DNA from 3 places in the Nonomuraea sp. NBC_00507 genome. Region 3 is predicted to be linked to each of the others. Evidence: riboswitches for the same ligand, from Rfam matches in the RefSeq annotation. Region 3 holds a riboswitch; each other region holds the start of a gene.

The links. Region 3 has a riboswitch for cyclic di-AMP ahead of OHA25_RS26020 (coiled-coil domain-containing protein). Riboswitches for the same ligand answer to the same signal wherever they lie in the genome.
Region 1: it holds a riboswitch for cyclic di-AMP, as region 3 does, so the genes downstream of both, OHA25_RS41410 (CHAP domain-containing protein) here and OHA25_RS26020 (coiled-coil domain-containing protein) in region 3, are expected to answer to the same signal.
Region 2: it holds a riboswitch for cyclic di-AMP, as region 3 does, so the genes downstream of both, OHA25_RS41700 (CHAP domain-containing protein) here and OHA25_RS26020 (coiled-coil domain-containing protein) in region 3, are expected to answer to the same signal.

Annotation. Positions count from the first base shown of each region.
Region 1 covers NZ_CP107853.1:8,590,380-8,593,644, reverse strand. The annotation lists gene OHA25_RS41425 (sensor histidine kinase) at 1-330, opposite strand, end outside; gene OHA25_RS41420 (hypothetical protein) at 537-749, shown strand; gene OHA25_RS41415 (hypothetical protein) at 746-1,279, shown strand; cyclic di-AMP (ydaO/yuaA leader) riboswitch at 1,408-1,561, shown strand; gene OHA25_RS41410 (CHAP domain-containing protein) at 1,577-2,344, shown strand; gene OHA25_RS41405 (F510_1955 family glycosylhydrolase) at 2,357-3,235, opposite strand.
Region 2 covers NZ_CP107853.1:8,644,103-8,647,367, forward strand. The annotation lists gene OHA25_RS41695 (cation diffusion facilitator family transporter) at 1-468, shown strand, start outside; gene OHA25_RS41700 (CHAP domain-containing protein) at 550-1,218, opposite strand; cyclic di-AMP (ydaO/yuaA leader) riboswitch at 1,232-1,376, opposite strand; cyclic di-AMP (ydaO/yuaA leader) riboswitch at 1,813-1,931, shown strand; gene OHA25_RS41705 (glycoside hydrolase family 25 protein) at 1,943-2,728, shown strand; gene OHA25_RS41710 (zinc-binding dehydrogenase) at 2,798-3,265, opposite strand, start outside.
Region 3 covers NZ_CP107853.1:5,335,811-5,339,075, forward strand. The annotation lists gene OHA25_RS26010 (DeoR/GlpR family DNA-binding transcription regulator) at 1-430, shown strand, start outside; gene galT (galactose-1-phosphate uridylyltransferase) at 427-1,500, shown strand; cyclic di-AMP (ydaO/yuaA leader) riboswitch at 1,569-1,705, shown strand; gene OHA25_RS26020 (coiled-coil domain-containing protein) at 1,712-2,701, shown strand; gene OHA25_RS26025 (DinB family protein) at 2,738-3,238, shown strand; gene OHA25_RS26030 (VOC family protein) at 3,260-3,265, opposite strand, start outside.

The sequences.
Region 1 (3,265 bases), 3.3 Mb from region 3:
GGCGACGGGGCCGAGCATCGGGGCGCCTCCGTATCCGAGGCCGGCCAGCAGCGTGCTGGAAGCCGCGGTCACGGCGAACACGCCGAGAGGGAAGCGCCGCCAGGCGAGCAGCGGCAGCGCGGAGCATCCCACGAGCGCCAGGCCCATCACATCGATGCTTTCGGATCCAACGTGAGGGACGTCCATGCCGCGATGCGGAAGGAGCCCGAGTCCATGCGCCAGCAGAGCCAGGGAACCGACGAACACGACGATCGTCAGCGTGATGTCGAACAGCACTCCCCAGACTGGCCGGACCGCGAAGAGCCGGTATGCGATGGTCTTCGAGGACACAAACCTAGAGGTTACTCGCGCGGGATCAGCCGAGAATCCCCCCAAAGGGTGACCCTCGTCCACACCGTGGGGACGCGAAGGATCTCCTCTTGAGGGGATTCGCGGTTCGGCCGTTCGTTGTGGACTGGTGGCCATGGCGCTCGACGCCCCGCACATGGCGTCGTGACGCCCGAAACCTGTGGGCCCAAGGAGAAAGGACCGCGAACATGGCTGACCTGTTCCCCGTTCCCGAGCGCAGGACGCCCCCACGCATGCCTCGCTGGGTGAAAGCGGCCGGGATCGTCATCGGCATCCTGGTTCTGGGCTTCACCATCACGCTGCTCACCGGCCTCGGCGGGGAGCACGGACCTGGACGCCACATGCCCGCGGGAAGCGGCGTCACAGATCAGCAGGCCCCGGCCGGGAGCGGCAACAAATGACCATGTCCCCCGGCGTCCGCAAGGCCGCCCTCATCGCCCATGTCACCTCCTCGGTCGGCTGGCTCGGCGCGGTCGCCGCGTACACGGCACTCGATGTCGCTGCAGTGACCAGCCAGGACGTCGCGACCGTCCGAGGCGGATACCTCGCGATGGAGCTGACAGTCTCGTACGTCATCGTCCCCCTGGCCCTCTCGTCGCTGGCCACTGGCCTCCTCCAGTCGCTTGGAACGCCGTGGGGCCTGCTGCGGCACTATTGGGTACTGGTGAAGTTCCTGCTCACGGTCGTTGCCACCGCTGTGTTGCTGAAGGAGACGCAGACGGTCGGCGCTATGGCGGAGTTCGCCGCCTCCGGCGCCGATCCCCGCGCCACGCCCGGCACACTGCTGCACTCCCTCGGCGGCCTCGTGGTGTTGCTCTTGATCACTACCCTCTCCGTGGTCAAGCCGTCGGGGCTGACCCGGTACGGGTGGCGCAAGCAGCAGGAGCAACGCCGTAAGAAGAGCGAGAAGCCCACGGTAACCACGGCATAGACGCGGTGGGTGGGCGGTGCCCAATGTTCTCCTCCAGGCAGATCTTTTGGGCATTACGTCACGATCAGGTCAAGTTCTCTACTACCCTGGGTCGTACTGGCTGGGTGACCTGCCTTCTCCCGAAGGCGACCGGTCAGCCGCTCAATCCCGCCGTGGCGGGAACCGGGGAACCAATCGCGTGGAGCGATCCACGCACGGGGTGAATCGGCCGCATACGCGGTGGTAGGGCGTCTCCTGGCCCGAATCCGTCAGCTAACCCGGTAGGCGGTCAAGGAGAAAGGGCCATTCCCCCGACCCATGGCGTCCATTGCTGAGGGCCTGCTTGAGGCTGCCCAGAAGTATCTCGGCTACCAGGAACAGAGCAACGGCTACACCAAGTTCGGCGACTGGTATTACGCCAACGTGGATCAAAGCGATCCCTATTTCAAGACCGCTCCATGGTGCGACATGTTCATCACGTGGGCTGCCACCCAGGCGGGCGTGGAGAAGTACGTCGGCGAGTTCGCCTACACCGTCGACCATGCGAAGTGGTTCAAGGCTCAAAGGGCCTGGAGTGACACGCCGGAGCCGGGTGCGATCGTCTTCTACGACTGGAGCGGCTCCAAGAACGTCGAGGGCATCGATCACGCGGGCATCGTTGAGAGGGCCGACGGCGAACGGATCTCCACGATCGAGGGCAACGTCGACAAGCTATGGCTGAAGCGCAAGCAGCGCGACCAGAGCAAGGTCGTAGGGTACGGGCTGCCGAGAAAGGTGCAGGAGAAGGCGGGAGACAACGATAGGGAAGTGTTCATGCTCGAAGGCGAACTGGACTCACCTCCGGAGCAGCCTGCCGCGTTCGGGAAAGCCGTGCCGCCGAAAGCCGCGGCGGCGGTCATCGCGCCGAATCCAGCAGAGGCCATGTCCCTCGTAGACACGATGGCCGTCCCGGCAGGCGCCCTCGCCGCGCTGCTCGGCGCCGTCCTGATCATCAAGCGGTCGAGGATGCGGCCATCCGCGCAATCCTCCTCGACGGGTGGGCGGCATCGAAGGACGAGCGACAGGCATCGGAGTTTGGCCGCCTAGCCGGGCGGCGGCTCAGCTTGCGGCGCGGAATGCGGTGGCGAAGGTCTTGCCGCCATCCTTTGACTCCAGCACCGTCCCGTCCTCCAGGGCGACCAGCAGGCGCTGCCGGTCCACGGCCGTGAACGCGACCGCCTGGGTGGGAAGTGCGCCGGCGGCCGACCAGGTCTTGCCGCCGTCCTGACTGGTGTGAATCTTGCCGTCGGCTCCCGGCCCCACCAGCCACCCGCCGGCGAGGGCGTCCACATGGCTGAGCAGGGGCGCTTTCGCCACGTCGGTGAAGTTCACCCCTCCGTCTTCGCTGACCTTCAGCCCATCCGGCGTCGTCACATACACGCGCGAGGGCTCGTCAGCGCCCGCCCCGAGGTCGATCACCCTCTCCTCGGTGCCCTGCGTCCAGGTGGCACCGCCGTCGAGGCTTCGCCAGACCTTCGACGTCTGGCTGTCGAATGCGTAGAGGCTGTCGCCGGCGGGCTGGATGGAGTGGAAATCGGCGGAGCCGTGCTCCGAGATCGACTTCCAGGTGACCCCTGAGTCCGTCGACTTGATGAGGCCGAGGTGCGGCGGGACCCCGGGTGAGACGTCCTCGGCCGAGGGGTGCCCGCTGGCCAGGAAGGTCTTCGGGCCGGCGATCGTGAAGCCCATGTGGTCCTGGTTGCGGTCGGCTACCCGGGCCATGGTGGTCGGAGACGTGACCTTGAACAGCCCGTAATGCCCCGCGACGTAGAGGGCGCCGTCGGCGGAATCGACGCCGAGTCCGTGAACGTGTCCTACGCCCAGGTCCGGCTCAGCCGCTCCGCCGGGCTCCGGCGACGCCTGGCCACAGGCTGCCAGGGCTACAGCCAGCACGACTCCTGCGGCGCCCGTACGCAGCCGCCGACCCACATACCTCATGGCGCGAGTCTACAGTCGGCTACTACCACT
Region 2 (3,265 bases), 3.3 Mb from region 3:
GCCGAGAGCCTCAACGTGAAGGGCGCCTACCTGGAGGTCGTGGCCGACACCGCGGGCTCGGTCGGCGTCATCGTCGCCGGCTGGCTCGTCGCCACCACCGGCCAGCCTGTCTGGGACACCCTCGTCGCCCTGGCCATCGGCGCCTTCGTCGCCGTCCGCGCCGTCTCCCTCGGCCGCCAGGTCTTCGCCGTGCTGGGTCAGCACGTGCCGGAGGGCGTCGACGCCACCGCGGTCGCGGCCGACCTGTCCGCCATCGACGGCGTATGCGACGTCCACGACCTCCACCTGTGGACGCTCACCTCCGGCATGAACGTCGCCACCGCCCACCTGGTCACCAGCGACCCGAACGACAACCACGCCGTCCTGGACCGGGCCCGCGACGTGCTGCTGCGCCGCCATCACATCGCCCACGCAACCCTGCAGGTCGAGCCGACCGATCACCAAGGATGCGACGAACTGGGCTGGTGAGTGGTTAAGGGCGCAAAAAAAACGGGTGGTGCAGGAGTCTTTCCTGCACCACCCGTTATTTTCTGGCGACCTGCCTTGGGGTCAGGCCTTGTACTCGGGGTAGCCGTAGCCCACGACGTGGGCCTTGGGCCGGATGCGCTGCTCGACCTTGCCGTTTCCGGTGTTGCCCTCGATCGCGGTGATGGTGCCGTCGCCGTTGTCCTTCTTGACCATGCCGACGTGGTCGATGCCGTCGGTGCCCTGGCCGTTCCAGTCGTAGAAGACGACGGCGCCGGGCTTGGCCTCGGCGCCCCAGTGCTTGTTGGCCTGGAACCACTTGGCGTAGCTGACGGTGTAGGCGTCCCAGCCCATCGTGGGGCGCGCGCCGGCCTGCTCGCCGACCCAGGAGACGAACATGGCACACCACGGGGCGTTGGCGTAGGCCTGCAGGCTGCCGCCGTCGCGGGCGACGGTCTCGGCTGCCCGCGGGGAGGACATGTACCAGCTGTGGAAGGGGGTGCCGCCGCCGGCGGCGTTCTCGCTCACGCCGATCTGCGACTCGGCGATCTTCAGTACGGTGTCGGCGCTCACCTGGCCGGCGCCCTTCTGCGGGATGGCCTGGGAGGCGGGGAGGTTGGACCGCGCGGGTTGCGTGGACTGCTGGTCGGCGGCGAAGGCCGGGGATCCGGCGACGACGGTCGCGGTCATCCCGGCGGCGACCAGGGAGAGGCTTGCGGACGTCAGGGCACGAGCGAAGACGTTCTTGGCCATGGGTGAAAAATGCTCCTAGCTTCCATGCCGCCTACCGGGTTAGCTGACGGGTTCGGGCGTGGAAGTGCCCTACGGGGCGCTCGTATCGAGCGCGCCGATTCACCCCAGATGAAGTGGGTCCCCGGTTCCGCAGATTGCGAATTCGGCGGCCGCGTCATGGTCACGGACTCGAAGGTCCATGCCGATGAGACGCGGTCTCGGCAATACGGAGGACGTTACGCGGCACTGCCAGGCGTACGTCCTGATTCCTCAAGGTAAGCGAACGGCATAGAGAGATGCAAACCCCGATGGGGTGCAGGCAACAGAATGCCCTATGAGATAGGCGATCGGGGCGAAATCTTTTACCTACTCCGGGCCGTTGACGGGGTTTGCCAAAGGCGCCCGGCAACGGCGACTTCTGCCCGGCCAGGAACCGTCATGGCGAGCGCTGCGTGCCTGGTCATAGCCTCACGGGAATGCATTGGGCCCCGCTTGCGCTATCTGTGGATAGATATATACCTTTTGCGTAATCGCGGTATACGTTGTGGCGAGCTGTCGTCACCGTCGTTGCCGTTTTGTTGACCGGACCGCGCGTCCCGAGGGGATCTCTGGGATGGCGTTCGTCCGCCGAATCCGCGCCTCGCGGAGCCGGGGATCCCCATCTTTCTGCGCGCGTAGGGCGCTTCCACGCCCGAACCCGTCAGCGAGCCCGGTAGGCGGCATGGAAACAAGGAGTCAATACCCCATGCCCAAGCCCCGGCTTGCCGCAGTCGCCCATTCCCTCAAGGCCCTCAAGAACCGTCTCGACCTTCCCACCAAGGCGCTCAGCCTCGCCGTCGGTGGCGCGATCCTGGCCGCAACCGCCGCCCTCACGGGTGTGGTCGGCACAGCCATCGCCTCATCCCCTGAGCACAGTCCGGTGCAGGAGGCTCAGCCCGCGTCCCGATCCCTGGCCTTCGGCCTGGACATCTCCAACCACGAGCCGCTGTACGACTGGAGCGCGAGCTCGGCCCAGTTCGGCATCATCAAGGCCACCGAGGGCACGAGCTTCCGTGACGCCTCGTTCGCCAGGCACTGGCGCGAGCTCGACAAGAAGCAGATCGTGCGCGGGGCCTACCACTACGGCCACCCCGGCAACGACCCCATCGCCGAGGCGGAGCACTTCCTGTCCGTGGTGAACTCCCAGCCCGCCAAGCAGGGCGACCTGCTGGTCCTGGATCTGGAGACCACCGACGGCGAGTCCGCCGGCGAGGTCAACGCCTGGGCGAAGGCGTGGTTGTCGCACGTCAAGGCCAAGACCGGGGTCACCCCGATGTTCTACAGCGGCTGGAACTTCGCCGACACCTACGGCAAGGGCCTGGCCGAGTATCCGCTGTGGGTCGCCCACTACAGCAAGCCCAAGGGCGCGCTCACCCCGCCCGCCGACTGGAAGTCGTGGACCATCCACCAGTACACCGACGTCCCGGTCGACGAGAACGTCTCCGCGCTGACCACCGAGGAGCTGCGTGACCTGGGCCGCCCCGCCGCCTGACACCCTCCCCTCGGCCCACGGTCGCGGACGCCGGGGGTGGCGTCTCCCCGTTCGCCACCCCCAAGGCCCTCAGGGACGGATGAGGACCTTCAGCGCCTCGCGGGCGGCCATCGCCCGATAACCGTCCGGCACGTCCTCCAGGCCGACCGTGCGGTCGAAGACACGGCCGGGCTCGATCGTCCCGTCGAGCACCTCGGGAAGCAACTCCTCGATGTACGCGCGAGCCGGCGCCACCCCGCCGGTCAGGGTGAGGTTGCGCAGGAACTCGGCAAATCCCATCGGCACCTGCTCATACTGCGGCACACCGACCCGGCTCACCGCTCCGCCGTCGCGGGCCACGGCGAAAGCCGTCACGATCGCCTCTTCGGTGCCGACGCACTCCAGCACCGCGTGGGTGCCGTCGCCTCCGGTCAGCTCACGTACCCGTTCGACGCCCTCCTCGCCCCGCTCGGCGACGACGTCGGTGGCGCCGAACTCGCGCCCCAGAGCGGTGCGGCCCTTGTGCCGGCCCATGAGCATGATGCGCTCGGCACCGAG
Region 3 (3,265 bases):
GCTCACGGTGATCACGAACTCCATCCCCGTCGCCGACGTTTTCCACCGCAATCCGCGCGCCGACCGCACGGTGGTGCTGACCGGCGGCGTACGCACGCCATCGGACGCCTTAGTGGGCCCGGTGGCCGTGGCCGCCATCCGCCGCCTGCACGTGGACACGCTCTTCCTCGGCGTGCACGGGATGAGCGTGCGGGCCGGGTTCACCACGCCCAACCTGCTCGAGTCCGAGACCGACAGGGAGCTGGTGGCGGCCGCCAACCGCCTGGTCGTCCCGGCCGACCACACCAAGTGGAACACGGTGGGCATCAGCACCATCGCCGAGCTGAGCGAGGCCGACGTGGTCATCAGCGACCCGGGGCTGCCGGAGGAAGCACGTACGCATCTGGCCGAAACGGCCGGGGAACTGATCATCGCGGAGGGCTCGCTTTGAAGCGCACCATCACCAACCTGGCCGACGGCCGAGAGCTGATCTACTTCGACCGGCGGGACGACGCCGACAGGAGCGCGATCGACCGGCGGTCGCTGGACCCCCGGCCGGTGGCCTCTGAGCTGCGCTACGACCCGCTGACCGAGGAGTGGATCGCGATCGCGGGGCACCGGCAGACGCGGACGCACCAGCCGACCGGCACGGCGGCCGAGTGCCCGCTGTGCCCGTCGTCGGAGACGCGCTCGACGGAGATCCCGGCGTACGACTACGACGTGGTGGTGTTCGAGAACCGCTTCCCCTCTTTTGCCGAAAATATCGGGACTTATGGGGAAGTGGGCGGGCTGAGTGAGGTCCGTCCGGCCGTGGGCCGCTGTGAGGTGGTCTGCTTCACCTCCGAGCACTCCTCGTCCTTCTCCCGGTTGTCTGACGCCCAGGTCGAGCTGGTCATGGAGGCATGGGCCGACCGCACGGCCGAACTGTCCGCCATCGAGGGCGTGGAGCAGGTCTTCTGCTTCGAGAACCGGGGCTCGGAGATCGGCATCACGCTCGCGCACCCGCACGGCCAGATCTACGCCTATCCGTACGTCACCCCGCGGACCAAGCTGCAGCTGGGCGCCGCCTCTCGCTACAAGGGAAACCTGTTCGCCGACGTGCTGGCCGCCGAGCGCGCCGCCGGCACGCGGGTGGTGGCGGCCAACGAGCTGTGGACGGCTTTCGTGCCCGCCGCCGCGCGCTGGCCGTTCGAGGTGCACCTCTACCCGCACCGGCAGGTGCCCGACCTTGCGGCGCTGACGGAGGCGGAGCGCGCCGCGTTCGCGCCGCTGTACACGTCGGTGCTGAAGGCGTTCGACGGGCTGTTCGGGGTCGTGATGCCGTACATCGCGGCCTGGCACCAGGCGCCGGTACGGAAGGGCCGTGAGCTGGCTTACCTGCACCTGGAGCTGTTCACCATCAGGCGGGCGCCGGAGAAGCTGAAGTATCTGGCGGGGTCGGAGTCGGCGATGGGGGCCTTCGTCAACGACGTGCTGCCGGAGGAGGCCGCACGCATGCTTCGATCACGAGTAGATCACTAATAGATTTCTACTTAAGGTCGCATGACTCGGGATCTACCACTAATATCCCGATAAGCACCGGCCGTAACGGCCGGTGCCCGCCTAATCCCGGGCGAGTTGCCCGGGAGCCGGGGACCCATCGCACGTGGGGTGAATCCACTTCGGTGGTAGGGATCTCCCATGCCCGAACCCGTCAGCTAACCCGGCCGGCAGAGGGAGAGGAAACATCTACGTGGCGGCTGCCCTGATTCGCTCGGGAGCTCCGCTCCCTTCGCCGTCCCTCGCGAGTCTTGCCATCAGCCTCATCACCGCCGCCGCCGTCGCCTTCTTCCCGGCGACCTCGGCGTCGGCGGCCCCCAAACCGACGGAGTCCGAGCTCCGCGCCCAGCTCAAGCAGCTCAACAGCAAGGTCGACAAGCTCATCGAGCAGTACAACCTCAAGCGCGTCGAGCTGGCCAAGGCCCAGCAGGCCGCCAAGACGGCCAATGAGCGCCTCGCCACCGCGGAGCAGACGCTGGCCGCGGCCGAGCAGCGGGTCGCCGAGATCGCCCGGCTTCGCTACCAGAACGGCAACCCCCCGGTGCCGGGTTTCATGCTGCCCGCGAGCGGCGGCAGCGCGGCCGTGCTCAACCAGCTCACCGTCGAACAGCAGGCCTTCGTGCAGGGCGTGGCCAAGGCCCGCGACGACAAGGAGAAGGCGGCCAAGGACGCCGCCGCGCTGGCGTCCGAGATCCGCGGGGACGCGGCCCAGGTGGACAAGCAGCGTGACGAGGCCGAGGACGTCATCGAGGACATCAAGAAGAAGCTCCAGGACCTCGTGCCGTACGGCACCGGCCGCAAATCCGACGGCAGCTGGGCTCCCGAGCTTCCCTCCGGCTCCGACAACATCACTCCCCGCACCCGGCTCATGCGCGAGCAGGTGGGCAAGAACTTCTCGCTGCCGTACACGGTGGGCTGCTTCCGCTCGGGCTCCGGCGGCGAGCACCCGCTCGGACGCGCCTGCGACTTCATGATGAGCACCGGAGGCTCGATGCCGTCGGCCGCGAACCTCGCGCTGGGCGACCGGATCGCGGAGTGGGCGATCAAGAACATGGACAAGCTCGGCATCAAGTACGTGATCTGGAAGCAGCGCATCAACCACGGCTCGGGCTGGAGCGGAATGTCGGACCGCGGCAGCATCACCGAGAACCACTTCGACCACGTGCACATCTCCATGCACTGAAAGCCGCACACCAGGCCGAAGGTAAAGTCAGGGCTCATGATCGACTCCCGCACCCCACCACCCCTCACCGGCGACGAGCTGACGGTGCTCAACAACTGGCTCGAATGGCACCGCGCCACCCTCGCCGTCAAATGCGCGGGCCTGTCGGACGAGCAGTTGCGCCTGCGCTCGGCCCCGCCCTCGACCCTGTCCCTCCTCGGCCTGGTCAGGCACATGGCGCACGTCGAACGCTCCTGGTTCCGCCGCGTGCTGAACGGCGAGGACATCCCCAAGCTGTGGGACAAGGACCGCGACAACGACGCCGACTTCAACGACGTCGACACCGCCTCGGCCGAGGAGGCGTTCGCCACGTGGCAGGACGAGATCGAGCGCGCCCGCGCCATCTCGGCCGCCACGCCGCTGGACGCCGTCGGCGACCGCAACGGTCGGGACTGCACGCACCGCTGGATCCTCGTCCACATGATCGAGGAGTACGCCCGCCACAACGGTCACGCCGATCTTCTACGCGAGCGTATCGACGGCGTTACCGGCGAATAACGGTCCCCTGCCGCTCCGCCATCATCC